DNA from 4 places in the Pseudomonas sp. 1 genome. Region 4 is predicted to be linked to each of the others. Evidence: predicted binding sites of a transcription regulator. Region 4 holds the regulator's gene; each other region holds the start of a gene.

Region 1 (7,545 bases), on a different contig from region 4:
GCTCGTGCGCGTGAGTTCACGGGTCGGCCAGATCGAAGTCGAAGTGCTGGGCAGTGCCGACATGATGAAGGGCGTGGTCAGCCTGCCGCATGGATGGGGCCATGCCCGGCCGGGTGTACAGATGGCGATTGCCAGCGGTCAGCCGGGCTCCAGCGCCAATGACCTGACCGATGAGTGTCAGCTCGACGAGCTGTCGGGCAACGCAGCGCTCAATGGCGTGCCGGTGACGGTGGCAGCGGCTTGAGCATGTCTGTCGGGGAGACCGAGCAGCGCGCTCGGGATTCCGTTACAATGCGCCACCGTGCCGACCCATGAGTCGGAAAGTTCAGCCGAGGTGCTCCATGGATATCATCGAAACGATTAAAGAGCAGATTGCCAACAACACCATTCTGCTTTACATGAAAGGCTCGCCGAATGCCCCGCAGTGTGGCTTCTCCGCGAAAGCTGCGCAGGCTGTAATGGGCTGTGGCGAGAAGTTCGCCTACGTCGACATCCTGCAGAACCCGGAAATCCGCGCCAACCTGCCGAAGTACGCCAACTGGCCGACTTTCCCGCAACTGTGGGTCGGCGGTGAACTGGTGGGCGGCAGCGACATCATGGCTGAAATGTTCGCCAATGGTGAGCTGCAGACCCTGATCAAGGAAGCATCCGCCAAGGCTGCTGCGGCCAAGTCCGAAGCCTGATTGGTTTCTGCCCGGATTTCAGCGAGTCTGAAATCCGGGCGATAAAAAGCCCCGCCTCTGGAAAGAGAGCGGGGCTTTTTAGTGTCTCGAGTTTGGCGCTGACTGATTACTCGTCTTCACCCATCTGCGATTGCAGATAGTTCTCAAGACCGACCTTGTCGATCAGGCCCAGTTGGGTTTCCAGCCAGTCGATATGTTCTTCTTCGGATTCCAGGATGTCCTCGAGCAGTTCACGGCTGCCGAAGTCACCGACGGATTCGCAGTGGGCGATGGCGACCTTCAGGTCGGCATGGCCAGTCTTCTCGATGCGCAGGTCGCACTCCAGCATTTCCTTGGTGTGCTCGCCGATGTGCAACTTGCCCAGATCCTGCACGTTCGGCAGGCCTTCGAGGAACAGGATGCGCTTGATCAGCTTGTCCGCGTGCTTCATCTCGTCGATGGATTCGTGGTACTCGTGTTTGCCGAGCTTGTTCAGGCCCCAATCTTCATACATGCGCGCATGCAGGAAGTACTGATTGATCGCGACCAGCTCATTGGCAAGGATCTTGTTGAGATGCTGGATGACTGTTACGTCGCCTTTCATGATGGGAGTCCTGCCCTAAGTAGCGGTATATAAGGCGGAGTTTGAGCTTGGTATTTATAAGTGTCAAACCTAAGTTATTGAATAATAAATGAAAATTAATCTGAATAAGAATGTTTGTGTTCCGCGTCTAGGCGCTAAGCAATTGATTTTCAGGCATAAAAAAACCGGACCTAAGTCCGGTTCTTCGAATTCGGGATAATTACGCGGCGGTAAATTCTGCCGGGTAGGGGATCGCGGCCTGGGCGGTTTGCAGCTTGGTCAGGGTTTCGCGAACCACTTCCTTCGCCAGGCACGCACATTTGCCGCATTGGCTGGCTACGCCGGTGGCCTGACGAACTTCTTTGTAGCTGCAGCAACCTTCATAGATCGCTTCGCGGATCTGTCCGTCGGTGACGCCAGTGCAGAGGCAAACATACATAAGTGAGAACCGTCGCTGGTTGTGACTCAATTGCGATGGATCTTAATGTTAACGAGAATGATTGTCAAAGTGCTTTCCCGGTGGTTTTCATCGCCAATGCCTGTGACTGACGAACGGTGGTGCATGGCTGAGTGCCAGCCCGGATTTCGCGAAAAACCTTTAAGGACAGTCGAAAAACGCAGTGTATGATGGTCGGCCCTTGCGAAGAGGGTTCGTGTCACAGGGCTGTCGCCTGAGGGTGGCAGGCTGGCGCGGACCCTGAACTTCAAGTTTCTACACCAGGAGATATCAATGAGCGTACTCGTAGGCAAACAAGCCCCTGACTTCACCGTCCCGGCCGTACTCGGCAATGGCGAGATCGTTGACAGCTTCACCCTGTCCTCGGCCATCAAAGGCAAATACGGCCTGGTGTTCTTCTACCCGCTGGACTTCACCTTCGTCTGCCCGTCCGAGCTGATCGCTCTGGACAACCGCATGGCTGACTTCAAGGCGCGCAACGTAGAAGTGGTCGCTGTGTCGATCGACTCGCACTTCACCCACAACGCCTGGCGCAACACCCCGGTCAACAATGGCGGCATCGGTCAGGTGAAATACACCATGGCTGCCGACATGAAGCACGAAATCGCCAAGGCCTACGACGTTGAATCCGAAGGCGGCGTGGCTTTCCGTGGCGCGTTCCTGATCGACGACAAGGGCGTTGTCCGCTCGCAGATCGTCAACGACCTGCCGCTGGGCCGTAACATGGAAGAGCTGATCCGTCTGGTCGACGCGCTGCAATTCCACGAAGAGCACGGCGAAGTCTGCCCTGCCAACTGGAAAAAAGGCGACAAAGGCATGAACGCTTCGCCAGAAGGCGTTGCGGCTTACCTGACCGAGAACGCTGCTGCCCTGTAAGGCGCAACGTCGAGGTACAAAAAAACCGGCCCACGTGGCCGGTTTTTTCATGCTCGGAAGAAACCCGACGAGGATCAGTCGTCGAAGTCTTCCCAGCCGCCCATCTGTTTCCAGCGGTTGACGATGCCGCAGAACAGCTCGGCCGTCTTCTCGGTGTCGTAACGCGCGGAGTGCGCTTCACGGCCGTCGAAGTCGATGTCGGCTGCCTGACAGGCTTTCGCCAGCACGGTTTGGCCGTATGCCAGACCGGCGAGGGTCGCGGTGTCGAAACTGGAGAACGGGTGGAACGGGTTGCGCTTCATGTCAAGCCGCGCGACGGCGGCGTTGAGGAAGCCCAGGTCGAAGCTGCTGTTGTGGCCGACCAGAATTGCCCGTTTGCAGCCGTTGGCTTTCAAGGCCTTGCGCACGCCACGGAAGATGTCGGTCAGCGCTGTTTCTTCGCTGACGGCCATGCGCAACGGATGATCGAGCTTGATCCCGGTGAACTCCAGTGCCGCCGCTTCAACGTTGGCGCCTTCGAACGGCTCGACGCGGAAGAAGTAGGTGTGATCCGGGTACACGAAACCCTTTTCATCCATGGCGATGGTGGTCGCGGCAATCTCCAGCAGAGCGTCGGTGGCCGAGTTGAAGCCACCGGTTTCTACGTCGACGACAACCGGCAGGTAGCCGCGAAAGCGTGCTGCCATTGGATGGCGCGAACCGCCGCCACCTTGACCGTCCAGTTCGTCGTCGAAATGGTCTTCACTCACGCGTGTTCCTCCAGCAGGCGCCAGCGCAGTTTTTCACCGGCGCGCAGCGGGATAACGGTCAGCTCGCCGAAAGGCAGGCTGGTCGGTGCGGTCCATTCGTCACGAACCAGGGTGATGCGATCGGTGTTTGCCGGCAGGCCATAGAAGCGCGGGCCGTTGAGGCTGGCGAACGCTTCGAGCTTGTCCAGAGCGTTGCGCTGTTCAAAGGCTTCGGCGTACAGCTCGATGGCGGCGTACGCGGTGTAGCAGCCGGCGCAGCCGCAGGCTGCTTCTTTGGCGTGCTGGGCGTGCGGTGCCGAGTCGGTACCCAGGAAGAACTTCGCGCTGCCGCTGGTGGCGGCGTCGAGCAGGGCTTCCTGGTGCGTGTTGCGCTTGAGGATCGGCAGGCAATAGAAGTGCGGCCGGATCCCGCCTACCAGCATGTGGTTGCGGTTGTAGAGCAGGTGGTGCGCGGTGATGGTCGCGCCGACGTTGGCCGAGGCCTCGTTGACGAACTGCACGGCATCGCCGGTAGTGATGTGTTCGAACACCACTTTCAGTGTCGGGAAACGCTCGACCACGCGGCGCATGTGCTCATCGATGAAGATTTTTTCGCGGTCGAACACGTCGACGTCGCCACGGGTGACTTCACCGTGGATCAACAGCGGCATGCCGACTTCGGCCATGGCTTCCAGCGCCGGGAAAATCTTGTCGATGCTGGTGACCCCGGAATCGGAGTTGGTGGTGGCGCCGGCCGGGTACAGCTTGGCGGCATGCACGAAACCGCCGGCCTTGGCCTCACGGATTTCTTCGGGCTGGGTGCGGTCGGTGAGGTACAGCACCATCAGCGGCTCGAAACGACTGCCGGCCGGGCGGGCAGCGAGAATCCGCTGGCGATAGCCGTCGGCTTCAGCGGCGTTGCGCACCGGAGGTACCAGGTTGGGCATGATGATTGCGCGACCAAAGGTGCGCGCGACATCCGCAACGGTATTGGTCAACACGGCACCATCGCGAAGATGAATGTGCCAGTCGTCGGGACGCAGCAGGGTCAGGCGGTCGGACATGAGGGAATTCCAGGCGGGTCAAACTGAGGCGAATGCTACCGGAAAAGACTCTTGCAGGCACTCGCTATCAAGTTTTGCGACGAGCGTCCGATATCCCAAAGGTATGCCGTAAAGATGTATGTCTCGGTCTTTTTTGTTGTAGAAGCCAATGGAGCCTCCCGTGCGCCAGCGATATTTAGCCTTGCTCAGTGTGTTTGCCAGCCTTCCCGCGATGGCACTGACCTACCAGACACGTCTGGAGAACATTGAGTGGACGGTCGAAGGCGACAAGTTCGAGTGCCGCCTGACGCAGCCGATCACCGACTTCGGCTCGGGGCAGTTCGTGCGCAAGGCCGGCGAGCAGGCGATCTTCCGTCTGAATGCCTACAACGCGATGCTGGGCGGTGGTTCGGCAACCTTGCTGGCGGCGGCCGCGCCCTGGCAGCCGGGACGCAATGACATCAACCTGGGCAGTGTCAGGATCGGCACCGGCAACGTGCTGTTCAACAGTTCGCAATCGCAGGCCGGCGGGCTGATCAGCGGTTTGCTGGAAGGTCGTAGCCCGGTGGTGCGACGTGCCTCCGGTGATGGACGGGTCTCCGAAGTGCGGCTGCTGCCGGTCAAGTTCAGCAAGGCGTTCAACGACTACCAGACCTGCGTGGCGAAATTGCTCCCGCAGAATTTCGATCAGGTCAAAAACTCGCAGGTCGGTTTTCCGGGCGAAGGCACCGATCTGGACGCCGCCGCGAAAGCCAAACTGCAAGTGATGCTCGAATTCATGAAGGCCGATCCGACGGTCAATCACATTGAGCTCGATGGCTATTCCGACAACAGTGGCAATCGCCTGACCAATCGTGAGTTGTCGCGCCGTCGTGCGCTGGCGGTGGTTGATTTCTTCAAGGCCAACGGCATCGCCGAATCGCAGATCACCGTGCGTTTCCACGGCGAACAATACCCGCTGGTCCCGAACACCAACGCCGCCAACCGGGCGAAAAATCGCCGGGTCAGCGTGAAGTTGGCCCGGGTGGCACCGGTTACCGCCCCAGCACCTCAAGCCAGCACGCCTGCCAATGCAGCGGCGACTTCCTGACCTGTCGGTCATCGTCGCCCTCTCGACAGATTCTGTCGCTTTGTCGTCTTAAGCTGTCGCGCCTCTGTAAATTATCGCGTTTGAGCGGTAGACTCCTCGGCTTTCCGTAGAACCCCGTGGAGTGATGGCATGGCGGACGTAAACAAGGTCGTTCTGGCGTATTCCGGCGGCCTGGACACTTCGGTGATCCTCAAGTGGCTGCAGGATACTTATAACTGTGAAGTCGTGACCTTCACCGCTGACCTGGGTCAGGGCGAAGAAGTCGAGCCGGCCCGCGCCAAGGCGCAGGCCATGGGCGTCAAAGAAATCTACATCGACGACCTGCGCGAAGAATTCGTGCGTGACTTCGTGTTCCCGATGTTCCGCGCCAACACCGTTTACGAAGGCGAGTACCTGCTGGGTACTTCCATCGCGCGTCCGCTGATCGCCAAGCGTCTGATCGAAATCGCCAACGAAACCGGCGCTGACGCCATTTCCCACGGCGCCACCGGCAAGGGCAACGACCAGGTACGTTTCGAACTGGGTGCCTACGCGCTCAAGCCAGGCGTGAAAGTGATCGCTCCATGGCGCGAGTGGGACCTGCTGTCCCGCGAGAAGCTGATGGACTACGCCGAGAAGCACGCGATCCCGATCGAGCGTCACGGCAAGAAGAAGTCCCCGTACTCGATGGATGCCAACCTGTTGCACATCTCCTATGAAGGCGGCGTGCTGGAAGACACCTGGACCGAGCACGAAGAAGACATGTGGCGCTGGACCGTCTCCCCGGAGAAGGCTCCCGACACCCCTCAGTATCTGGAACTGACCTACCGTAACGGCGACATCGTCGCGCTGGACGGCGTTGAAATGACCCCGGCCACCGTGCTGGCGACGCTGAACAAAATCGGTGGCGAACATGGCATCGGCCGTCTGGACATCGTCGAGAACCGTTATGTCGGCATGAAGTCCCGTGGCTGCTACGAAACCCCGGGCGGCACCATCATGCTGCGCGCTCACCGCGCCATCGAATCGATCACCCTGGACCGCGAAGTCGCTCACTTGAAAGACGAGCTGATGCCGAAGTACGCCAGCCTGATCTACACCGGCTACTGGTGGAGCCCTGAGCGTCTGATGCTGCAACAGATGATCGACGCCTCGCAGGTCAACGTGAACGGCGTTGTGCGCCTGAAGCTGTACAAGGGCAACGTAATCGTGACCGGCCGCAAGTCCGACGATTCGCTGTTCGACGCCAACATCGCGACTTTCGAAGAAGACGGCGGCGCCTACAACCAGGCCGACGCGGCGGGCTTCATCAAGCTCAACGCGCTGCGCATGCGCATTGCCGCCAACAAGGGCCGCAAGCTGTTCTGAGTCCTTCGGGGCTGATGTGAAAAAAACGGCCTTGTCGTAGCGACAAGGCCGTTTTTTTTGGGATGCTCTCCTTTGAATTGATCGATACCGGTCAACATTACTGTCCTCATCGGCTGTACATCGCTGCATTGCATGATTGTCCTGCTGCGCGCTTTATCCCCTTTCGAATTTTCCCAATACGGATGTGGTCAGCGCGTGCGTGTCATAAACAATGCAGAACGTTGTTCCCTGGCTTCTCTTGGCGTGTTTGGCCAGGATTTCGATATTGTCTTTAAGTAAAGCATCCGCCCCCGCTTCGGTTAAAAACAGTAATAATCTCGGCGAATGCTTGTTTGAGTGTGGGATTTTTTCAAATAGCAGTTCAATCTCCGAATCAGTGTGTAACTTTCGAATGTCGATGATGTACACCTTGGTCAGCGGTTTTGGAAGTTTAATGGCGTGCGACTCAATATTGGGTGGAGTGTGTACAGCCTCGGTCGGTAAATTATCCTCCTCTTCGAAAGCTTTAAGAAAGTTCTTGTCGTTGTCGAAGTCTGATGGAGCATAGAGAGAACGGTAGTTAAAGTTGAGTGTGATGAAAAACAGGAATAGCAAGTAGAACGGAAAGCTGATCAGGAACCAGACATAGATCTCCCGCTCATTGTTATTAAGAAAAGGCAGGGATACGGCGGCGGAGGTCTCCGATATAAAGGCGAAGATGGCAATGACGGTGATGGGGTTGGGAATTTTTTTGTTGATCTTTAGCATGGTCTTTACTCA
Region 2 (7,545 bases), on a different contig from region 4:
ACGCCGGTCGGCCCCCAGTGCAGATGGAACGCCATCAACCACGCTGCCGGCGCGCCGATCAGCCAGTAGCAACCGAGCCCGACGAGGAAGGTGGTCTTGGCATCCTTGAGTCCGCGGATGCAGCCCATGGCAATGGTCTGCGTGCCGTCGAACAGCTCGAACCACGCCGCCACGGCCAACAGGCTCACGGCCAGATGAATCACCTCGGCAAATGCCGGGTCGTTATGGTCGAGGAACAAACCGACCAGTTGATTAGGCAGCAGCCAGAACACCATCGCAAACCCCAGCATCACCACTGCACCGAAGACGATACCGACCCGCCCGGACATCCGCGCATCGCTCAATTGCCCAGCGCCGTAATGCTGGCCGACGCGCATGGTGATCGCATACGACATCCCTGCCGGCACCATGAATGCCACCGAGACGATTTGTAGCGCAATCTGATGCGCCGCCAGTTGGGTGCTGCCCATGGTGCCCATGCACAGCGCCGCGAAGGCGAACAGTCCGACCTCCACTGCATAGGTGCCGCCGATCGGCAGGCCCAGGCGCCAGAGTTCTTTGAGGTACTGCCGGTTCGGCCGCGACAGGCCTTCACGCAGCGGGTAGGCGTTATAGGCCGGATGCCGGCGGATGTGCCAGGCCAGCGCCAGTGCCATGCAGTTGGCAACAATCGCCGTGACCAGACCGATACCGGTCAGCCCCAGTTTCGGCAGGCCGAACATGCCGGTGATCAGCGCGTAATTGAGCAGGAAGTTGGCCACCGTGCCGGCGAGGCTGATGACCATCACCGGTGTTGCCCGGCCGATGGCGCTGGTGAAACCGCGCAGGGCCATGAAACTCAGGTAGCCGGGCAGGGCGAAGGGCAGGGCGATCAGGAACTGCCCGGCGGCGTTGACGTTGGTCTCGGTCTGGCCGAACAGCAACAGCACCGGTTTCAGATTCCATAACAGCAACCCGGCACCGAGTGCCATCAGCCACGCCAGCCATAGCCCGGCCTGAGTCAGGCGGGCGGCGCCGATGATGTCGCCGGCGCCCTGACGAATCGCCACCAGGGTACCGACCGCCGCGATTACGCCGATGCAGAAAATCGACACGAACGAATAGCTGGCTGCGCCCAGACCACCTCCGGCCAGCGCTTCGGGACTGAGGCGCGCCATCATCAGGGTGTCGGTCAGCACCATCAGCATGTGCGCCAACTGCGAAGCAATCAACGGCCCCGCCAGCCGCAGGATGGCCCAGAGTTCGGTACGCACAGGACGCTGCATGGTGTTCACATCCATATAAAAGAGGGAGCAGGAGACCGTCGATTCTCAGGGTTTGGTGCGGGTTGCACAAAGGGATAAAAAGGATGGGTGGCATGATTAAAACTCATCCTGCGACGATTCTGCTAAGTTGGCGCAATCCCGCCATTGGAGCGTTGTGCATGTCCCGTCGTCTTCCACCCTTGTATGCCCTGCGCGCATTCGAAGCGGCGGCCCGTCACAGTTCGTTCACGCGGGCCGCCGAAGAGTTGTCAATCACGCAAAGTGCGGTGAGCCGGCACATCCGCACACTCGAAGAGCATTTCGCCTGCCGCTTGTTCCATCGCAGCGGTCGCAATCTGCAACTGACCGAGTCGGCGCGCCTGCTGCTGCCGGGCATCCGCGAGGGATTCGCCGCCCTGGAGCGAGCCTGCAATACCTTGCGCGCCGAAGATGACATCCTGCGCATGAAAGCTCCGTCGACCCTGACCATGCGCTGGTTGCTGGCGCGGCTCAGTCGCTTCCGCCATCTGCAGCCGGGCAACGAGGTACAACTGACCAGCGCCTGGATGGACGTGGATTCGGTGGACTTCAACAACGAGCCCTTCGATTGCGCGGTGTTGCTCAGTGACGGGCATTTCCCGCCGGACTGGGAAGCCAGCCTGCTGTTTCCAGAGGAGCTGATTCCGGTCGGCGCGCCGAATCTGCTCAACGACCAGCCCTGGGACGTGGCACGGCTGGCCAGCGCCGAATTGCTGCACCCGACGCCGGATCGCCGGGACTGGCGCAGTTGGCTGGAACACATGGGGTTGTCGGATCAGGTGTCACTCAAGGGCGGGCAGGTGTTCGATACCCTGGAACTCGGGATGATTGCGGCGGCCCGGGGCTACGGTGTGTCCATGGGGGATTTGCTGATGGTGGCCGAGGATGTCGCGCAAGGACGCCTGAGTCTGCCGTGGCCGACGGCGGTCGCCAGCGGACTGAATTATTACCTGGTGTGGCCAAAAACCCGTCCGGGAGGTGAACGTTTGCGCCGCCTGAGCGACTTCCTGCAAGGCGAAGTCCGCGCCATGACGCTGCCGGCGGTCACACGCTTGAGCTGAAACGTTCGAGCCTGCACAATGCCGGCCTTTCGCCATAACCCTGCTATTCGCTCAAGTATTCGGTTTTACCGCCGAATACGTGCATGTGGAACCGTCGTGCCGGTATCCACGATTCACCCCCACTATTAGAAAAATTTCCGAGTCAGGATCAAGGAGGATCCCGTGGCTCGGCCAGGAGCTGTCCATGTCTCAACCTCGCGCTCGGATCGCCTCGCAGCTGGGCCTCGCGCTCGCCGTGATACTGGCGATTGTCATCAGCGGCAGTACGGTGTTCGCCCTGCGTTCGCTTGACACCGCCAACCTCGCCACTCGTGAAGAACACCTGGCCAGCGAGGCACGCCTGCTCGCCGATCAGTTGAGCACTTTCCACGGCACGCTGCGTGAAAGCACCCAGCGCCTGAGCGGATTGTTCGAGAAGCGCTTCAGCGCCGGCCTGAGCATTCATCCGGGCGAGCCGGTCAACGTCGCTGGCACCCAGACCCCAGGCCTGCATCTGGGCAGCGAAGTGCTGAACAACAACTTCAAGGAAGTCGACGAGTTCAAGCAGATGACGGCGGGTGTCGCCACGCTGTTCGTGCGCAGCGGCGAAGACTTCGTGCGGGTCAGCACCTCGCTGACCAAGCAGGATGGCAGTCGCGCCATCGGCACCTTGCTCGATCACGCTCACCCGGCCTACGCGAAGTTGATGGCGGGGCAGGGTTACGTTGGCCGCGCCTTGCTGTTCGATCGCTCCTACATGACTCAATACACCCCGGTGCGTGACAGCAGCGGCAAGGTGATTGCTGTGTTGTTCGTCGGCTTCGATTACACCGACGCGCAGAACGCCCAGTTCGAAAACCTCAAGCGCTTCCGCATCGGCCAGACCGGCTCGCTGGCACTGCTGGACGAAAAGAACCAATGGCTGGTGGCGCCGGCTGGCGTGCAGGCGCTGGATCAAGCGGTTCCTGTGATCAATGATCTGGCGAAAACGCCGGGTAAAGGTCGGTTCTGGAGCGACAAGTCCGAAGACTTCTACAGCATTGCCGTGCCGTTCGAAGGCGGCCCGTGGTCGGTGGTGGCGAGCATGCCGAAGGCCGAGATTCGCGCGGTGACCTGGAGCGTGGGTACCCAACTGGCCATCGGCAGTCTGCTGGCAATGTTGCTGGCGGTCGGCTCCGTGGTCTGGTTGCTGCGCAGCAAACTGGCGCCTTTGGGTGATCTGGTACGTCAGGCGGAAGCCCTGGGTGCCGGTGATCTGAGCGTGCGTCTGAGCGTGTCGAGCAATGACGAAATCGGCCAGTTGGCCCGCGCCTTCAACCAGATGAGCCAGGCGCTGTCGACCATGGTCGAGCACATCCGCCGCGCCTCGGAAGAGGTCAACCGTCGGGCTCAAGCGCTGTCCGGCCTGTCTGGCGGCGCCTATGAAGGCATGGAGCAGCAGTCTGGCGAAATCACCAGCATGGCGGGTGCGGTTGAAGAGTTCTCCGCCACGTCGCTGAACATTGCCGACAACATGGGCAACACCCAGCGTCTGGCCCAGGAAAACGCTCAGCAGACCCAGATCGGTCGCACGTCGATGGAAGAAGCGTCGTCCTCGCTGGAGCAGATTGCCGGCGCACTGAACACCACGGCGACCGTGATCAACACGCTGGGTCAGCGCTCCCAGGAAATCGGCGGCATCGTCAGCGTGATCACCTCGATTGCCGAACAAACCAACCTGCTGGCACTCAACGCCGCCATCGAAGCGGCCCGTGCCGGTGAACAGGGTCGGGGTTTTGCCGTGGTGGCCGACGAAGTGCGCAATCTGGCGTCGCGCACTCGTCAGGCGACCGATGAAATCTCCGGCATGATCCATAGCATCCAGCAGGAAACCGGCAACGCCATCAGCACCATGGAACAAGGCAACGTGCTGATGCAGGAAGGCCTGTCGCGTAACGCCAACGTCGCATCGGCGCTGGCGCGGATCGATGAGCAGAGCCGTTCGGCAGGCCAGCAATTTGCCGCGATCACCACCGCGACCCAGGAACAGAGCAGCACCGCGACGCTGTTGAGCAGCAACCTGCAGAGCATCGCGATGGCCAACAGCGAGCAGCGCGAGGTGGTGTCCAACCTGGCAATCACCGCCAAGGAACTGGAAGGCCTGGCAGCCGACCTGCGCCAGGAGGTCGACCGCTTCCGTTGAGGCCTCTTTGAAGTAGCTATCGCGAGCAGGCTCGCTTCCCCAGGCTTCTTGTAGGACCTGTGAGAGCGAGCCTGCTCGCGTTTTGGCCCACCACCATCGCGGCATTTACTGAGTCGCCGGCCGGTATTGCAACGCTTCGGCCAGATGCTCGCGACTGATATCCGCGCATTTCTCCAGATCCGCCAATGTCCTCGCCACCTTGAGCAACCGGTGCGCCGAGCGCAACGACAAGATCAGTCTTTCGCACGCCGTCTCCAGCCAGGCTTCATCGGCTGTGGATAACTTGCAGTGCTTCTTCAGCCCCGGAAAATCGAGAAACGCATTGGCGCAGCCCTGGCGTTTTTGCTGACGCTCGCGGGCCTCGGCGACCAATGTGGCCGCGCTGGCGCTGTCATCTCCCGGTTTCACCGCAGGGTTCAGCGCTGTCGCCTCTCGTGCCACCGTCAGGTGCAAATCGATCCGATCCAGCAACGGCCCCGACAGTTTGTTGCGATAGCGCTGCACCATGTCCGGCGTGCAGGAGCACTTACCACTTGGTTCGCCCAGATATCCACAGGGACAGGGATTCATCGCCGCCACCAGCTGGAATCTCGCGGGAAAGCGCACCCGTTCCTTGGCCCTTGCGATCACGATGCAGCCGGATTCCAGCGGTTCGCGCAGAACCTCCAGCACCTTGCGATCAAACTCGGGCAGCTCATCGAGAAACAACACGCCGTGATGGGCGAGGGTGATTTCGCCGGGTTGCGGTTTTGAGCTGCCACCGACCAGTGCCGGCCCGGAGGCCGAGTGATGCGGCTGGCGGAACGGGCGCTGTGGCCAATGGGTCAGCGGCGCTCCACTGGCGACGGATTGAATCGCCGCCACCTCCAGCGCTTCACTCTCGGCCAGCGGTGGCAGCAACCCCGGCAATCGACTGGCCAGCAACGTCTTGCCCGTCCCGGGTGGCCCGCTGAACAGCAGGTTGTGTGCGCCAGCGGCGGCAATCAGCAGCGCCCGTTTGGCGGCCAGTTGGCCCTGTACTTCATTCAGGTCGGGATAGGGTTTGGCGGCATGGATCAGCCCGTCCGAGACATAAGGCTCGACCGGTGTATGTCCATTGAAATGCGCCACGGCCTCCAGCAGATGATCCACCGCAATCACCCTTAGTCCCGAAGCCAGACAAGCCTCCTCGGCATTCGCCCGTGGCACCACCAGCGTCCGCCCGGCCTTGCGCGCTGCCAGCGCCGCAGGCAACACCCCGCGCACCGCCCGCACAGCGCCGGATAACGCCAGCTCACCCAGACATTCCACGTCATCGAGCGTCAACGTCGGCACCTGCACACTCGCCGACAGAATCCCCAGCGCAATCGCCAGATCGAACCGCCCGCCATCCTTGGGCAGATCCGCCGGCGCCAGATTCAGCGTGATCCGCCGCGCCGGAAACTGCAGCCCGGAATTGATGATCGCACTGCGCACCCGGTCCTTGCTCTCTTTCACCGCCGCTTCGGGCAGGCCGACCATGGTCAGCGAGGGCAAGCCGTTGGCCAGGTGGACTTCGACGGTGACAGCGGGAGCATCCACGCCAATCTGGGCGCGACTGTGGACGATGGCGAGGGACATGGTCGTTCCTTGTGTTGAATCGGGGGCCGCTTCCTGCGGGTTTTTGAAGGGTAGTTGAGCGGGGTTCTAGCGTTTGAGTAGAGGTTTACAAGACGTATCAGAAAGCGGTTGTGCGGGCCTATGCATTCATCTTCTGCCTGCTAACAGACCACTTGGCTCAAGCTCAGGTCCGCACGTAACGGCAACTTCAATAAACCTCCGTTGATTGGCTGACAAATTTCCAGCCAGTCGAAGTGCTTCGAGGTGTAGTTCAACAACCTGAAGTAGCTTTGTCTTTCTCTTTTTATCCTTCACAGAGACCTCCATCCTGATGGGTGTCGCTAATGTAATGACAGGCGTAAGGACAACTTAAATAGGCGCAGACGCTGATTTTTGTAGGGGCATGCCCTAATAGTTGTAGGACGCTAGTGAAAGCGACTCGACGGTCTTGTATTGCAAAGTCGGGTGCTCCAGTTTGGCCGCTCAATGCAGCCTCTGGAGGCGAAAAATGAACCGCAATGGTATGCGCTCGATTCATCCCGGCGAGGTTCTGAATAAGGAGTTCATGGAGCCGTTGGGCATGCCTGTCATGGACTTGGCCATGCCCACGAACTGGCCTGAAACCGAGATCGAGAAGCTTGTGAAATGCCAGCTCAGGATCTGCGCCGATCTGGCAATCAGACTGGCAATTCACCTCAACACCCCGCCTGAGTTCTGGATGAGTCTTCAGTCGACTTACGATTTACGCAGGGCCCAGCTCCGGCATGCGGGCCTATAGCGATTGCAGCATCCGCGAAGCCCTCTTCCACCAAGTGCCCGGTTCTGGGCGCTTTAGCATTTCCCGTTCTACCACCATCAACGGCACATCCTGCAACCGAATCCACGGCTGGTTATTCCAGTGCAGCAAACTCAACGACATCTCGGGCCAATTCAGCAGGCTTAGCTGTGGGCGTTCGCTTGTGGTGGGGTGCTGGGCGTCGCGCAGGGTGGGGATGACTTGATGGGTGAGCCATTCGCGTAGCGCTCGGTATTCGGGGCAGTAGTGATAGACGAGGAGGGCGTAGATGCCGGACTCGCTGATCAGGAGGGTGTTTTCGATCTGGTTGTGGATCAGGGTTTTGCGGGTTTGGTATTGGTCGGGGTCGAGTTTTCGCAGCATGCGTTCGTTGAGGTAAATGTGCAGCAGGCGGCCCAGGTCGCGGGCGGAGAACCAGGGTTGGTTCTGGATGAGCAGGGCGTGGAGGGGGAGTTTGTAGCGGGTGAAAACCTGAGGAGTGAGATACGTCTCTTCGTTATTCATTGAACAGCTCCTTTTGCTTTAGGGCTGCCCTCAATTGTCGCCAAACAATTGGGTGGCAGTCGTACGCGGGTTGGCGAACCGGAGCAAAAGGAACCCGGCAGACCCGAAGGTCTCCCACGCACAACCGCCATGACTCGATGTGGCGGTAAACACAGCCGCCAT
Region 3 (7,545 bases), on a different contig from region 4:
GATGGGGTGTTCCATCTGATGAGCGATATCCAGCACCTGGAGATCGTCGATTTCGAGTCGGATCGTGCGGTGACCGGTAATGAAACCGGGCGCCTGGTGTTTACCTCCATTGAGCGCGAAGGCCAGGACGTTCAGCGCTACGACGTCGGTGACAGCGGTCGCTGGCTCCCCGGCATGTGTGACTGCGGGCTGCCTACGCCGCGCTTCGAGCTGCTGCAACGTCACGGCAAGTTGATCCGCATCGGCACCGACTTCATCTGTCTGTCGCAACTGGCAGAGCACCTGGAGACCGAGTTCCAGCTGATCCTCGAGCATGCCCCGGACGGACTGGAGCGCATGCGTTTTCGCAGCCCGAGGCTATCCGATGATGTTCAGCGTCGCCTGCTGGATTACCCGACGCTGGCCACGCTCATCCAGACCGGGCTGCTGACCGTCGAGGTAGAGGTTTGCGGCAGCGACGGGTTCACCCGCAACAAACACAGCGGCAAGACGCCGTTGCTGATCGACAATCGGGGCGTTGGTCCCTGCACAGACACGCAAGGAACCGAACATGAACACACGGTTTGAATGGCAAGAGCTGGTCACGTTTGCTCGACAGTATTCCGGCTTTTATGCGCGTCACTTCGCCGAACTTTCCCGGCCGGTCACATCACTGGAACAACTGCCGGTGATTGACCCCGGGGAATACTGGAAAGGCAGTCATGACCTCGACCATTGGCCTGCCCTGACAGCGCCGCTGACTGACGCGCTGGTGTTCAAGACCGGAGGCACCACCAGCGCCGGCAAGTTTTCACTGTTCCGGCGCGAGGAATGGCGGACGCTGGTAACAGACTTCGGTCGCAGCCTCGGCGCGCAACTGAACGCCGGGGACCGGGTCGCCAACCTGTTTTTTGTCGGTGACCTGTATGCCAGTTTCATCTTTACCCACGATGCCCTGGCGCATGTGCAAACCGAGGTTGTCGAGTTTCCCTTTACCGGCCATGTCGACTCGATCCTGCTGAGCGATGCGATTGCCCGGCACCGGATCAACGTGCTGGCGGGCCTGCCCGCCCATCTGCTGACCTTCGCAGCCTGGCTCGAACAACAGGGCCGGACTCTCGAGCACATCACCGCCCTGCTTTACGCCGGTGAAAGCCTGTTTGACGCCCAGTTGCGACGGCTTGAGCGAGTGTTTCCCAACGCCCGAGTGGCGTCCATCGGCTACGCCAGCGTCGACGCCGGCTTCATCGGTGCCAGTCATCGCGACTGTGCCCTGGGTGAACATCGGGTTCCTGAAGGTCACGCACTGCTGGAAATCCTCGACGAGAACAGCGGCGAAGTGATCGAAGAATGCGGCCGGTCCGGACGACTGGTGATGACCAACCTCACACGCCGGTTGATGCCGTTGATCCGCTACCCGGTCGGTGACCGTGCATGCTGGTGCGAACCGTCCGGCACGCCCCGGCGCAAGTTCGCATTGATGGGCCGCTGCGCCGACAGCCAGCGGGTGCGCGTGGGTATCCTGACCCTGCTGCCGCAATCGATCGGCGAGACAGTGTGGCGCATCACCGGCAGCGACGAATGGCAACTGGTGATCGAGCAGGAGGGTGCGACGGATATTCTGCGTCTGCACTGGGCACCGGACGCTCTGTCACCGGCAATCGCTGAAGCCGACCAGACACTGCATCGCGCCTTGCTCGAAGACTATCCGTTGATCGAGCAACTGAGCGCCGATCACCAGCTTGCGCTGCGGATTCGCTGCTGCACGACGCAGGAACTGGAACGTCATCCACGCTCCGGCAAACGTCAGCGTGTGCTGGACCGTCGTGTCTACAACGGCCATAACCAGGAGCGTTGCTGATGGATTCCATCACCCTGCGAAGTTATCGCACCAGTGACGCTGCGGCGGTCAGTCGCCTGTTCAGGAAGATCTATGGCGATCATTACGCTCAGCCGCATGTTTACCTGCCCCGGTTGATCAGCCAGAACCACGCCGACGGCCACTGGCATTCGTTGGTGGCGGTGTCCGACAATCGGGTGGCGGGCCACTCCACGCTGATTCTCGACAAGGAATCGTCCATCACCGAGCTGGCGCTGAGCGTGGTGGATCCGCAGATCCGTGGGCAGAACGTCGCCACTGAACTGGGCCGGCACTTGCTGATCCATGCGCAAGCGTTGGGTTATCAGGGCGTCACGATCAAGCAAATGACCCATCACCCCTACACGCAGAAAATGGCCGCCGGTCTTGGGTTTCACAACACCGGCTTATTGCCCGATCATGCGCCTTCGCCCTTTGGCGACGCCGTGACGGAATCGCTGGTATTGGGTTACGCCCCCGTCGATGGTTATCAGCGCCCGCTGCCGGCATTGACCTGGCCGGATGAATGCCGTGAGTTCATGCAACAGCTGTGCGACGTGTTCGGAACGCGGTTGAACGTGTCGCCGTGGATCGGCGCGCCGGCGCAGCTTGAGCCGCGCTGGGGGCGATATGACGGGGTTTTCAAAGAAGTGGACGACAGTTTGCTCAAAGAATTGCAGCAACTGCCCGACCATTGGCTGATATCGATCAGACTCAGGCTGGCGCAGGGTTTCGACAAGGCCTGGCACCGGCTGTCGACGATAGGCTTCGTGTTCAGCGGACTGGCGCCCGATGACAGAGGAGCAGGATGGCTGGCGTTGTTTCATCGGGGATTCCAGCCCAAATCCCTGTCCTTGCATTGCCCGCAAATGCAGCGATTGCATGACGATATGCAGCGGCAGATCGCACCGCCGGCCTGTCATCGCAGAAGTGGCAGCCGCCCATAAACGCCGCATATAAACGAAAGGGCCCACCCCGTTACCGGAGTGGGCCCTGTCTTTCAGGCCTTGGCTTTTACACCTTGATCGGTAGGAGGCTTGCGCTCCCCGCCCTGACCGTAAGTCTGCAGGCTCTGCAGTACATAAATGGCTTTCTTGTACTCGGGGATCAACGTATTCGCGTACTTGTTGCCCTTGAGATTGTTGTTCTGGATGGTATCGAGTTGCGTGGCGAAATACTCCAGCGCATTGAACTTGGCGTCCGGGTCTTTCTGGATGCCGAAGCGATCGAACTTGTCGCCTGCATTGAGCAAGGTCATGGACGTGATTTCGGAAATCAGGCCGCGGCTACGCAGCATTGCGCTCAGGCTGCCCAGTTGCTTGGCCGAAACATTGGTCGGATCGAAACCCTTGATGTTCTTGTGCAGACCCTGCTTGTCCATTTCCGCCGTATTGATCACGGTGGGATCGTTGCCGACCAGGGCCAGCATCTGCTTGACCTTCACGCTTTGAGAAACCGGTTTGCTCGAGCTTGCTGTATCTCGAACCAGCAAACCCGCCTTGGGTTGCCAGGCACCGGTATATCCGATAGTCATGCGCAGGCTCCTTGCGAAGAAAACATGAAAAATTCCTTGTTGAACCACTTTTGAGTTGCCCGGAGTATCGGCCGGCAAACTAGTGGCACCAACTCCTTTCTGCACTTTTTTACAATTTTTGTACATTCACGATACAAACCGTAAACCGCCCGGAAATACGGGACGAGAGCGATCATGACAAGGTGATTAAAGTGGGTTTATTGCTCTAATGTTCGGCCCGGTTAGTTCTTGTGTATCAGGCCCGATATGTTCCTTTGGTCGGGATCGCTTTTTTTAGGACGAAAGTACCTAAAGCTTCCCGAGGACCCGACGATACGTTAGGAAACCCGCGCTGTTTTTTTCCCTGCCCACAATAAGAATCCCTGCTCAAGGACCGGTTTCCATGCCCGCATTCCGCACCATTCAGGCTCGCTACACGCTGTTTCTGGTTCTGTTCATTCTGCTGTTGTCAGTTCTGACGGTGGTTGGCATCAGCCAACTGGTCGCGCCCAAGCTGCGCCATACCGAAGAACAAGTCGTGCTCAACCGCATTGCGGAAGTGGCCGAGCAGATCCAGGGCGAATTGAACAAGGTCCAGGCGCAACAGCGCAGCATCACCCAGACCATCCCGTTGCTCGACAGCGCAGCCATCGACACCGTGTTGCCGGGGCTGGTGGATCAATACGGTGAACTGAAAGTATTCGGCGGCGGCATCTGGCCGTTGCCCGGTCAGCGTGAGGCCGGTCGCAACAAGTTCAGTACGTTCTGGCACCGTGATGCCTCCGGCAAACTGGCGGTGAACACCTTCTGGAACAGCGACGCGGCCCCCAACTATTACGACCAGAGCTGGTACAAGGGCGGCATGCAGACCCCGCGCGGCCAGTGTGCCTGGGCTGCTGCCTATAAAGATGACGCCAGCGCCGAACCACGCACCAACTGCGCCATGGCCATTCAGAAAAACGGCAGCGCCTGGGGCGTCTCGACCATCGACGTGACCCTGGGCTTCTTCAACGATCTGGTGGCGCGCAAGGAAAAAGACCTCAACGCCGAAATGCTGATTGTCGAGGCCGACGGCAAGATCATCAGCAACAGTTCGCGCATCAGCGGGCCGATCGTGCTGAAAAACATCAGCGAACTGGCCGGCGGCTCCACCTTCGCCAGCCAAGTCAAGGCCGGATTGCAAAACCGCGAGCAGGCGCAGCGCGTCGAATTCGACAACCACGGTGAAGCCAGCACGTTCTTCATGCGTCCGATCGAAGGCACCCCGTGGTTCCTCGCCACCGCGCTGCCCACCAAAATGCTCACCGCCCAGCGTGACGACGTGCTCAGCAGTCTGAGCCTGTTGCAGATTCCGCTGGTGATTCTGCTGGTGCTGTTGCAGGTCTACGCGATCCGCCAACTGGTTTCGCGCATGAAAGCGCTGAAAGCCAATATCGATTCGCTGTCCAGCGGCGATGCCGACCTGACCCGGCGCATCACCATCCGCGCTGAAGACGAACTCGGCGCCATCGGGCATTCGGTCAACACCTTCATCGCCTACCTGCAAAACATGATCGGCGAAGTCACCCAGGCTACCGGCGCCATGGCTTCGAGCCTCGACAACCTGCAACGCACCTCGGCGCACACCAGCCAGATTCTGCTGCGTCACGCTTCGGAAACCGATCAGACGGTTACCGCGATCAACGAAATGAGCTCGACCGCCGAAAGTGTCGCGCAAAATGCCGCCGAAACCGCCGCCTTCACCCAGCGCGCCAACGAAAACGCCGACCGTTCGCGCATCGTGGTCGGTGAAGCGTCCGGCAGCGTGGTTGCGTTGATCGACGAGGTGGCCAGCGCCACCCACAAGGTAGAAAGCATGCAGCAGGACGCCCAGCGCATCACCGAAATCCTTGGTGTGATTGGCGCCATCGCCGGCCAGACCAACCTGCTGGCGCTCAACGCTGCGATCGAAGCGGCACGGGCTGGTGAACAGGGTCGCGGTTTTGCGGTGGTGGCGGACGAAGTCCGTGCCCTCGCCGCCCGCACGCAGGCCAGTACCTCGGAAATCAACGAGATGTTGACCCGCCTGACCCAAGGCGTGAGCTCGTCGGTCAGCGCCATGGAAAACACCCAGGCCAGCTGCCAGTCGGCCGCCGATGCCACCACCCGGGTCAACAGCGGGCTGGACGAAATGGCCGGTGCAGTCAGCCACATCAACAGCCTCAGCACTCAGATCGCCACCGCCGCCGAACAGCAAAGTGCGGTCACCGAAGAGATCAACCGCAGCATGGTGCAGATCCGCCACATGGTTGATGAACTGGTAGAAAGCGGCCAGGCCAGCGAACTCAACACCCGCCAGCTGCTGGAAGCCAACAGCCGGGTAAGCGCGATCATGGGGCGTTTCAAGGTGCGCTGACAGTTTTGTCATCTTGTGCTCAGCGGCCTGTCAGCTTTGATCTACGATCATGTTGGCAGGCCTGCCTCGTATCACTTGGAAACACTCCGTTGATGCCCGGCAGGAAAAACCGGTCAAAATGCCTTCCTTTTTTGACCGTTTCTCCTTTGAGCCGAGAGCCCCCCATGCGAAACCATCTGCGTCTGGCCGCCCTGAGCGCATTGTTTATCTCCTCCCTGGCGCAAGCCGCCGACCTCATCCCGATCGAAGTCCACCGCGACGCCAACTGCGGCTGCTGCAAGAAGTGGATCAGCCACCTGGAAGCCAATGGCTTCAAGGTCGAAGACCACGTCGAATCCGACATGAGCAGCTTCAAGCAACAACACGGCGTACCGCCGCGTCTGGCGTCCTGCCACACGGCGATCATCAACGGCAAATTCGTCGAAGGCCATGTTCCGGCGGAACAGGTGCTGGCCCTGAGCAAGCGCGACGACCTGCTTGGCGTTGCTGCACCGGGTATGCCGATGGGTTCGCCTGGCATGGAAATGGACGGCATGAGCGATGCGTATCAAGTGATCGGCCTGAAGAAAGACGGCGCCGATGTCGTGGTGGCGGATTACCCGGCCCATTGATGACGGCGGGTTATCTCGGGCTGTTCCTGGCCGCGTTTGGTGCAGCAACCCTGTTGCCGCTGCAATCGGAAGCCGTGCTGGTCGGGTTGCTGGTCAGCGATCGTTACTGGCTTTGGGGCCTGCTGGCGGTGGCGACGCTGGGCAACGTCCTCGGTTCGCTGGTGAACTGGTGGCTGGGGCGCGGGCTGGAACGGTTTCAGGACCGGCGCTGGTTTCCTGTCAGCCGCAAACATATGGAACGCGCCCGGGTTCACTATCAGCGCTATGGTCACTGGTCGCTGCTGTTCAGTTGGTTGCCGGTCATCGGCGATCCGCTGACGTTGATCGCCGGGGTCATGCGCGAACCTCTTGGACGATTCCTGTTAATCGTCACTATCGCCAAAGGCGCCCGCTACGGGGTGCTGGCGATGCTCACCCTGGGCTGGCTCGGTTGAACGATCGGGCCCGGACATTGCCTGTGTTTAACGTCGCCCTAATCCGGCCGTTCCAGCCTCGGCCGATTTCTTATGGAGTTGTCCTATGTCTGTGTCGCTGACCCGCTGGCTGCCCGGCCTGTTGCTGACCGCCGCCCTGCCCCTGCTTGCTCACGCCGAAGGCCCGCAATACGGCCCGGAACTGCAAGGTTTCGATTATCCCTACACCCTCAAACACTTTGCCTTTCAGTCTCAGGGCAAGTCACTGCAGATGGGTTACATGGACGTCGCCGCCCACGGCAAGGCCAACGGGCGCACCGTGGTCCTGATGCACGGCAAGAATTTCTGCGGCGCGACCTGGGACAGTTCGATCCAGGCCTTGAGCGAAGCCGGCTACCGGGTGGTTGCCCCGGATCAGATCGGTTTCTGCACCTCCAGCAAACCCGATCACTACCAGTACACCTTCCAGCAACTGGCGGCCAATACCCAGCAACTGCTCAAGGCCCTGGGCATCCAGAAAGCCACTCTGCTCGGCCACTCCACCGGCGGCATGCTTGCCACCCGTTATGCGCTGCAATACCCGGATCAGGTCGAGCAACTGGCGCTGGTCAATCCGATCGGCCTGGAAGACTGGAAAGCCCTCGGCGTTCCCTATCGCAGCGTCGATCAGTGGTATCAGCGCGAATTGAAAGTCACCGCCCAAGGCATTCGTGACTATGAACGCACGACCTATTACGACGGGCGCTGGAAACCCGAATTCGACCGCTGGGTCGACA
Region 4 (7,545 bases):
TCAGTTAATCAACAGTGCTCGCTCGAACATTGCCGACCTCAGTCGGGGCAATCTGGGTGTGCCGCTGTTGCTGCTGGTCATGCTGGCGATGATGATGTTGCCGGTGCCGCCGTTCCTGCTCGACGTGTTCTTCACCTTCAACATTGCCCTGTCCATCGTCGTGCTGCTGGTCTGCGTGTACGCCTTGCGGCCGCTGGATTTCGCGGTGTTCCCGACGATCCTGCTGGTGGCGACGCTGTTGCGACTGGCGCTGAACGTGGCCTCGACCCGTGTGGTGATGCTCCACGGTCAGGACGGCCACGCCGCTGCCGGTAAGGTGATCCAGGCCTTCGGTGAGGTGGTGATCGGCGGTAACTACGTGGTCGGTATCGTGGTTTTCGCGATCTTGATGATCATCAACTTCGTCGTGGTGACCAAGGGTGCCGGGCGGATTTCCGAGGTGAGCGCGCGTTTCACCCTCGATGCGATGCCCGGCAAACAAATGGCGATCGACGCCGACCTTAACGCCGGTCTGATCGATCAGGCCCAGGCCAAGGCCCGTCGTCAGGAAGTGGCCCAGGAGGCAGAGTTCTACGGTTCGATGGACGGTGCCAGCAAATTCGTGCGTGGTGATGCCATCGCTGGCTTGCTGATTCTGTTCATCAACCTGATCGGCGGCATGGCCGTCGGTATCTTCCAGCACAACATGAGCTTCGCCGATGCGGGCAAGGTTTACGCCTTGCTGACTATCGGTGACGGTTTAGTGGCGCAATTGCCATCACTGTTGTTATCTACAGCAGCAGCAATCATGGTGACCCGTGCTTCCGGCTCGGAAGACATGGGCAAGCAGATCAACCGCCAGATGTTCGCCTCGCCCAAAGCGCTGGCGGTGGCTGCCGGTCTGATGGCGGTCATGGGCCTGGTGCCGGGCATGCCGCACTTCTCGTTCCTGAGCATGGCTGCTCTGGCTGCCGGTGGCGCTTACCTGTTCTGGAAGAAGCAGAACGTGGCCAGGGTCGTCGCGCTGGAAGAGGTCAAGCGCCAGCAGGAACTGCTGCCGTCGCCGGCCCGCGCCATGGAAACCAAGGAGTTGGGCTGGGACGACGTGACCCCGATCGACATGATCGGCCTGGAAGTCGGCTACCGCTTGATTCCGCTGGTGGATCGCAACCAGGGTGGCCAGTTGCTGGCGCGGATCAAGGGCGTGCGCAAGAAGCTTTCGCAGGATCTGGGCTTCCTGATGCCGACCGTGCACATCCGCGACAACCTCGACCTGGCGCCGAGTGCCTATCGCCTGACGCTGATGGGCGTGATCCTGGCCGAGGCCGAGATCTACCCGGATCGCGAACTGGCGATCAACCCGGGGCAGGTCTACGGCACGCTCAACGGGATTACCGCCAAAGATCCGGCTTTCGGCCTGGAGGCGGTGTGGATCGAGGTCAGCCAGCGCGCGCAGGCGCAATCGCTCGGTTACACCGTGGTCGATGCCAGCACCGTGGTTGCGACCCACTTGAACCAGATTCTGTACAAGCACTCCAGCGAGCTGATCGGCCACGAAGAAGTACAGCAACTGATGCAATTGCTGGCCAAGAGCTCGCCGAAACTGGCGGAAGAGCTGGTGCCGGGTGTGGTCACGTTGTCGCAGCTGCTGAAAGTGTTGCAGGCGCTGCTGGCCGAACACGTGCCCGTGCGCGACATCCGCAGCATTGCCGAAGCCATCGCCAACAATGCCGCCAAGAGTCAAGATACCGCCGCTTTGGTGGCCGCTGTGCGGGTTGGCGTATCCCGTGCAATCGTCCAAAGCATTGTAGGGACTGAGTCCGAGCTGCCAGTCATCACGCTGGAGCCAAGGTTGGAACAAATATTGCTCAATAGTCTGCAGAAGGCAGGACAAGGCTCGGAAGAGGGCGTTCTGCTGGAGCCAAGCATGGCCGAGAAGCTGCAGCGTTCGCTGATCGAAGCGGCGCAGCGCCAGGAAATGCAAGGTCAGCCGGTGATTCTGTTGGTAGCAGGCCCGGTTCGCGCGATGCTCTCGCGCTTTGGTCGCCTGGCAGTTCCCGGACTGCATGTGCTGGCCTACCAGGAAATTCCGGACAACAAGCAAGTGACCATCGTTGCGACAGTAGGGCCCAACGGCTGAGGTAGTGGTTTATGCAAGTTAAGCGTTTTTTCGCCGCCGATATGCGTCAGGCCATGAAGCTGGTTCGTGATGAGCTGGGCGCTGATGCCGCCATTATTGGCAACCGCCGCATCGCCGGCGGCGTCGAGCTGACGGCGGCGCTCGATTACAAACTGTCGGCGCTGGCCCCGCGTGTTCCGAACATGGAACTCGAGGATGAGCTGCGCAAGACTCAGTCGCGCATCGTCACCGCCCAGGCCGAGCTGAGCCTGCGTGGCGAAGCCGACGGCAACACCAATCGCCAGCTGTTCGCCGGGTTGCCGTTGACGGCCGGCCTGCCGCTGACCGCTGCCGAACCGCTGACCGAACCGACCTACGAGGCTCCGGCCCGTCCGGCACCGGCGCCTGCACCGGTTTCCGCTGGCGTTGACCCGCGTGCGCTGGACTCGATGCGTTTTGAACTCAACAGCCTGCGCGAACTGATGGAAGTGCAACTCGGCACCCTGGCCTGGAACCAGCTGCAAGGCAGTCGTCCGGCCCAGGCCAATCTGTACCGTCGTCTGCAACGCATCGGTTTGTCCGGCCCGCTGTCCCGCGATCTGCTGTCGATGATCACCGAGATCGACGAGCCTCGTCAGGCCTGGCGCATGCTGCTGGCGCACCTGGCACGAATGATTGCCGTGCCGGATGTCGAGCCGCTGGAAGAGGGCGGGGTCATTGCCATGGTCGGTCCTGCCGGCATGGGCAAGACCACCACCCTGGCCAAACTGGCCGCCCGCTACGTGCTCAAGTACGGCGCGCAGAACATCGCGCTGGTGAGCATGGACAGTTTCCGCATCGGCGCGCAGGAGCAGCTCAAGACGCTGGGCCGCATCCTCAATGTGTCGGTGACCCACGTCGATCCGGGCCAGTCCCTGGTGCAGGCGCTGGATCCTCTGCTGCGCAAGCGCGTGGTGCTCATCGACACCGCCGGCCTGCAGGCCAGCGATCCGGCCCTGCGCATGCAGCTGGAAAGTCTGGCCGGTCGTGGCATTCGGTCAAAAAATTATCTGGTGCTGGCAACCACCAGCCAGAAACAGGTTCTAACCGCCGCTTATCACAGTTACAAGCGTTGCGGGCTGGCCGGGTGCATCCTGACTAAACTGGATGAGACGGCAAGCCTTGGCGAAGTGTTGAGCCTGGCGATCAGTCACGAACTGCCGGTTGCCTACCTGACCGATGGGCCGCGTATTCCGGATGATCTGCATCTGCCGCGCCGTCATCAACTGGTCAGCCGCGCCGTCAGTGTGCAAATGCAGGAAGAACCCAGCGAAGAAGCCATGGCTGACATGTTCGCTGATATCTACCACAGCCCGACCAAGCAGGTTGGCTGAGGTAATGAACCGTTTTTGTACCTACATCGATGGTCTGCCATGCATTGTTCCGGTTGTGAACGCGCAGCCAGTAATGTGGCCTCCGTCTATGCAAGACAAGGTAAAGAAATAACATGGGCAGCATGCATCCCGTACAGGTGATCGCGGTGACCGGCGGCAAAGGTGGCGTCGGCAAGACTAATGTGTCAGTGAACTTGTCCCTGGCCCTGGCAGAGCTTGGCCGTCGGGTCATGCTGCTGGACGCCGACCTGGGGCTGGCGAACGTCGACGTTCTGCTGGGCCTCACCCCCAAACGTACCCTGGCCGATGTGATCGAAGGCCGCTGCGAGCTGCGCGACGTGCTGTTGCAGGGCCCCGGCGGGATCCGCATCGTGCCGGCCGCTTCCGGCACCCAGAGCATGGTTCACTTGAGCCCGGCCCAGCATGCCGGCCTGATCCAGGCCTTCAGCGACATCGGCGACAATCTCGACGTGCTGGTGATCGACACCGCTGCAGGTATTGGTGACTCGGTAGTCAGTTTCGTTCGCGCAGCGCAAGAAGTGTTACTGGTGGTCTGCGACGAGCCGACCTCGATCACCGACGCCTACGCGCTGATCAAGCTGCTGAACCGCGATTACGGCATGAACCGCTTCCGCGTCCTGGCCAACATGGCCCAGAGCCCGCAGGAAGGTCGCAATCTGTTCGCCAAGTTGACCAAGGTCACGGATCGCTTCCTCGACGTCGCCCTACAATACGTCGGCGCGGTGCCCTACGACGAAAGCGTGCGCAAAGCGGTGCAGAAGCAGCGTGCGGTCTATGAAGCCTTCCCGCGTTCCAAGTGCGCACTGGCGTTCAAGGCGATCGCACAGAAGGTCGACACCTGGCCGCTGCCCGCCAACCCGCGCGGCCACCTCGAATTTTTCGTCGAGCGCCTCGTGCAGCAAACGGCAGGACCTGTGCTATGACCGCCAGCGGTATGAACCTTTACAAAAAGTCGGCGCGTGATGCGCAGTACGAGCTGATCGAGCGTTACGCGCCGCTGGTCAAGCGCATCGCCTACCACTTGCTGGCGCGATTGCCGGCCAGTGTGCAGGTCGAAGACCTGATCCAGGCCGGGATGATCGGCCTGCTTGAAGTCTCGACCAAATACGACGCGAGCAAGGGCGCCAGTTTTGAAACGTACGCGGGCATCCGGATCCGCGGTGCGATGCTCGATGAAGTCCGTAAGGGGGACTGGGCACCGCGCTCGGTTCACCGCAATACGCGCATGGTCAGCGACGCGATTCGAGCAATTGAAGCTAAAACCGGCCGTGACGCTAAAGATCACGAAGTTGCGGCCGAACTCCAATTGAGTCTCGACGATTACTACGGGATTTTGAACGACACCCTGGGCAGCCGGCTGTTCAGTTTCGACGACCTGTTGCAGGACGGCGAACACGAAGGGCTGCACGAGGATGGCGCCAGTGCTCATCTGGAGCCGTCGCGCGATCTGGAGGACGAACGTTTCCAGGCCGCGCTGGCGGACGCGATTGCCAATTTGCCGGAGCGTGAGCGACTGGTGTTGGCGCTGTACTACGACGAAGAGCTGAACCTCAAGGAGATCGGTGAAGTCCTTGGCGTCAGTGAATCGCGGGTCAGCCAGTTACACAGCCAGTGCGCGGCCCGCTTGCGGGGGCGTTTGGGGGAGTGGCGAGCGCGCTGAAGGCAGTGTGGGGACACTGCGAACGAGGCTGGTGCGGTGGTGAACGGCACCGGTCTCGATCTGTTGTGCTCCAGACAGTCATCGAGTGTTTTGCCGGATTGATTGAAATGGCGCGTCCAGGTGCTGGGCGCGTTTAAGACTGCTTGGAGGTCGAATTGAACAAAGACATGAAAATCCTCATCGTTGATGACTTCTCAACGATGCGGCGGATCATCAAGAACCTGTTGCGTGATCTGGGGTTCACCAACACCGTTGAAGCCGACGATGGCACCACCGCCATTCCGGTGCTCAACAGCGGCAGCATCGACTTTCTGGTGACCGACTGGAACATGCCCGGCATGACCGGTATCGACCTGCTGCGCCACGTGCGCGCCGATGAAAAACTCAAGCACCTGCCGGTGCTGATGGTGACCGCTGAAGCCAAGCGCGAGCAGATCATCGAAGCGGCCCAGGCCGGCGTGAACGGCTATGTGGTCAAACCTTTCACGGCCCAGGCGTTGAAAGAAAAAATCGAGAAGATTTTCGAACGCATCGGCTGATGAACGCGCGGGGGAGCTATGGAGCATAAAGAATCTTCACAGGGCGACTTCGAGTCGACCCTGAAAAAACACGCGGTCGAACTGGTCGAAAGCCTTGAAAAGGGCAGGTTCGGCGACGCGGTGCAACTGATCCATGAGCTCAATCAGACCCGTGACCGTGGCCTGTACCAGGAAGTGGGCAAGCTCACGCGTGAACTGCACAGTGCGATCGTCAATTTCCAGATCGATCCGCACATGCCGCAGGCTGAGGAAGTGTCGCAAATCACCGACGCTACCGAGCGTCTGGGCTACGTGGTCAAACTGACCGAAGCTGCCGCCAACCGCACCATGGATCTGGTGGAGAGCGCGACCCCTGTGGTCAATGGCCTGGCTGACGAAGCCCAGGCCTTGAGCGCCGACTGGGGCCGCTTCATGCGCCGTGAGGTCGGGGCTGAAGAGTTCCGTGAACTGGCGCGCCGGGTCGACGGTTTTCTGGCACGCAGCAGCGCGGACAACCGCGCGGTGTCGAGCAATCTGAACGACATTCTGCTCGCCCAGGATTACCAGGACCTCACCGGTCAAGTGATCAAGCGTGTGACCCAATTGGTCACCGAAGTCGAAAGCAACCTGCTCAAGCTCGTGCTCATGGCCAGCCAGGTGGACCGCTTTGCGGGCATCGAACATGACCGTGCGGCGATGCTTGCTGAAAAAGATCCACAAAAACATCTCTCGCAGGGTGAAGGTCCGCAGATTCATGCCGATAAACGAGAAGACGTTGTGTCCGGTCAGGACGATGTGGACGATTTGTTATCCAGCCTTGGATTTTAGTTTTCTGGGTTTTTAGACCTGTAGGAGCACCCCATTAATGAGCTTCGGCGCCGATGAAGAGATCCTTCAGGATTTCCTGGTTGAGGCCGGCGAGATTCTTGAGCAACTGTCCGAACAACTGGTCGAGCTGGAAAGCCGCCCGGATGACGCAGATCTGCTCAACGCAATTTTTCGCGGTTTCCACACTGTAAAAGGGGGCGCCGGCTTCCTTCAGCTCAACGAGCTGGTGGAGTGCTGTCACATCGCCGAAAACGTGTTCGACATCCTGCGCAAGGGTGAGCGACGCGTCGATGCAGAACTGATGGACGTGGTGCTCGAAGCGCTGGACGCGGTGAACAGCATGTTCGGCGAAGTCCGTGATCGCAGCCCGATCACCGCCGCCACCCCGGAACTGCTGGCCGCTCTGGCGCGCCTGGCCGAGCCGCAATCGGCGGATGAAGCCCCGGCTTCGCCCGTTGCCGAGATGATCGAAGAGCTGGTCGTTGAAAACGAAACCGGCGACTCCGGCGACATCACCGATAACGAATTTGAACAGTTGCTGGACTCGCTGAGCGCCGTCAAGGCTGAAGCCGAGGCCCCGGCGGCTGCCGCCACGCCTGCTTCCGACGAGGCGGCCAGCGATGAAATCACCGACGCCGAGTTCGAGTCGCTGCTCGACCAGTTGCATGGCAAGGGCCAGTTCGCGGTCGACGCCGTGGCCCCGGCGGCCGCTGCACCGGCTGCTCCGGCGGCGGGCGACAGCTCGGACATCACCGACGACGAATTCGAAGCCTTGCTCGATCAGCTGCACGGCAAGGGCAACTTTGCCGTCGATGCGCTGGAGTCGGCGATTGCTTCGGTTCCTGCGACGACTGCTCCGGCAGCGGCTGCGGCCGGTAGCGATCTGATCACCGACCACGAGTTCGAAGCGCTGCTCGACGATCTGCATGGCAAAGGCAAGTTCACTGATGTCGCCACCGGCGCCGTCGTGACCGCCGGCAATGCTGCAGCTGTTGCAGCGCCTGCTGCCAAGGCCCCGGCCGCTGCGGCAAAACCCGCCGCGAAAGC

What was found. The regulator FliA, encoded in region 4, starts transcription of late flagellar genes. The targets are predictions, from matches to a motif close to CTAAAGTTTNNNNNNNNNNNGCCGNTAA.
Region 1: the regulator FliA is predicted to act here: its motif matches at 4,437-4,464, upstream of AC1MDC_RS11815 (flagellar protein MotY).
Region 2: the regulator FliA is predicted to act here: its motif matches at 2,395-2,422, upstream of AC1MDC_RS15500 (methyl-accepting chemotaxis protein).
Region 3: the regulator FliA is predicted to act here: its motif matches at 3,660-3,687, upstream of AC1MDC_RS26905 (methyl-accepting chemotaxis protein).

The regions. Positions count from the first base shown of each region.
Region 1 is NZ_JBWXMQ010000006.1:283,274-290,818, forward strand. It holds gene AC1MDC_RS11780 (molybdopterin oxidoreductase family protein) at 1-244, shown strand, start outside; gene grxD (Grx4 family monothiol glutaredoxin) at 342-683, shown strand; gene bfr (bacterioferritin) at 790-1,266, opposite strand; gene AC1MDC_RS11795 (bacterioferritin-associated ferredoxin) at 1,466-1,684, opposite strand; gene AC1MDC_RS11800 (peroxiredoxin) at 1,976-2,578, shown strand; gene rnt (ribonuclease T) at 2,653-3,327, opposite strand; gene pyrC (dihydroorotase) at 3,324-4,370, opposite strand; gene AC1MDC_RS11815 (flagellar protein MotY) at 4,531-5,439, shown strand; gene AC1MDC_RS11820 (argininosuccinate synthase) at 5,569-6,786, shown strand; gene AC1MDC_RS11825 (hypothetical protein) at 6,940-7,533, opposite strand.
Region 2 is NZ_JBWXMQ010000009.1:117,003-124,547, reverse strand. It holds gene AC1MDC_RS15510 (NorM family multidrug efflux MATE transporter) at 1-1,265, opposite strand, end outside; gene AC1MDC_RS15505 (LysR substrate-binding domain-containing protein) at 1,424-2,344, shown strand; gene AC1MDC_RS15500 (methyl-accepting chemotaxis protein) at 2,529-4,505, shown strand; gene AC1MDC_RS15495 (YifB family Mg chelatase-like AAA ATPase) at 4,611-6,104, opposite strand; gene AC1MDC_RS15490 (HigA family addiction module antitoxin) at 6,592-6,861, shown strand; gene AC1MDC_RS15485 (BRO-N domain-containing protein) at 6,856-7,383, opposite strand.
Region 3 is NZ_JBWXMQ010000025.1:55,433-62,977, forward strand. It holds gene AC1MDC_RS26885 (aldehyde dehydrogenase family protein) at 1-567, shown strand, start outside; gene AC1MDC_RS26890 (phenylacetate--CoA ligase family protein) at 551-1,840, shown strand; gene AC1MDC_RS26895 (GNAT family N-acetyltransferase) at 1,840-2,784, shown strand; gene AC1MDC_RS26900 (hypothetical protein) at 2,838-3,371, opposite strand; gene AC1MDC_RS26905 (methyl-accepting chemotaxis protein) at 3,754-5,745, shown strand; gene AC1MDC_RS26910 (DUF411 domain-containing protein) at 5,910-6,356, shown strand; gene AC1MDC_RS26915 (YqaA family protein) at 6,356-6,790, shown strand; gene AC1MDC_RS26920 (alpha/beta fold hydrolase) at 6,876-7,545, shown strand, end outside.
Region 4 is NZ_JBWXMQ010000013.1:96,922-104,466, forward strand. It holds gene flhA (flagellar biosynthesis protein FlhA) at 1-2,119, shown strand, start outside; gene flhF (flagellar biosynthesis GTPase FlhF) at 2,131-3,471, shown strand; gene fleN (flagellar synthesis regulator FleN) at 3,585-4,415, shown strand; gene fliA (RNA polymerase sigma factor FliA) at 4,412-5,152, shown strand; gene AC1MDC_RS19935 (chemotaxis response regulator CheY) at 5,320-5,691, shown strand; gene AC1MDC_RS19940 (protein phosphatase CheZ) at 5,710-6,498, shown strand; gene AC1MDC_RS19945 (chemotaxis protein CheA) at 6,536-7,545, shown strand, end outside.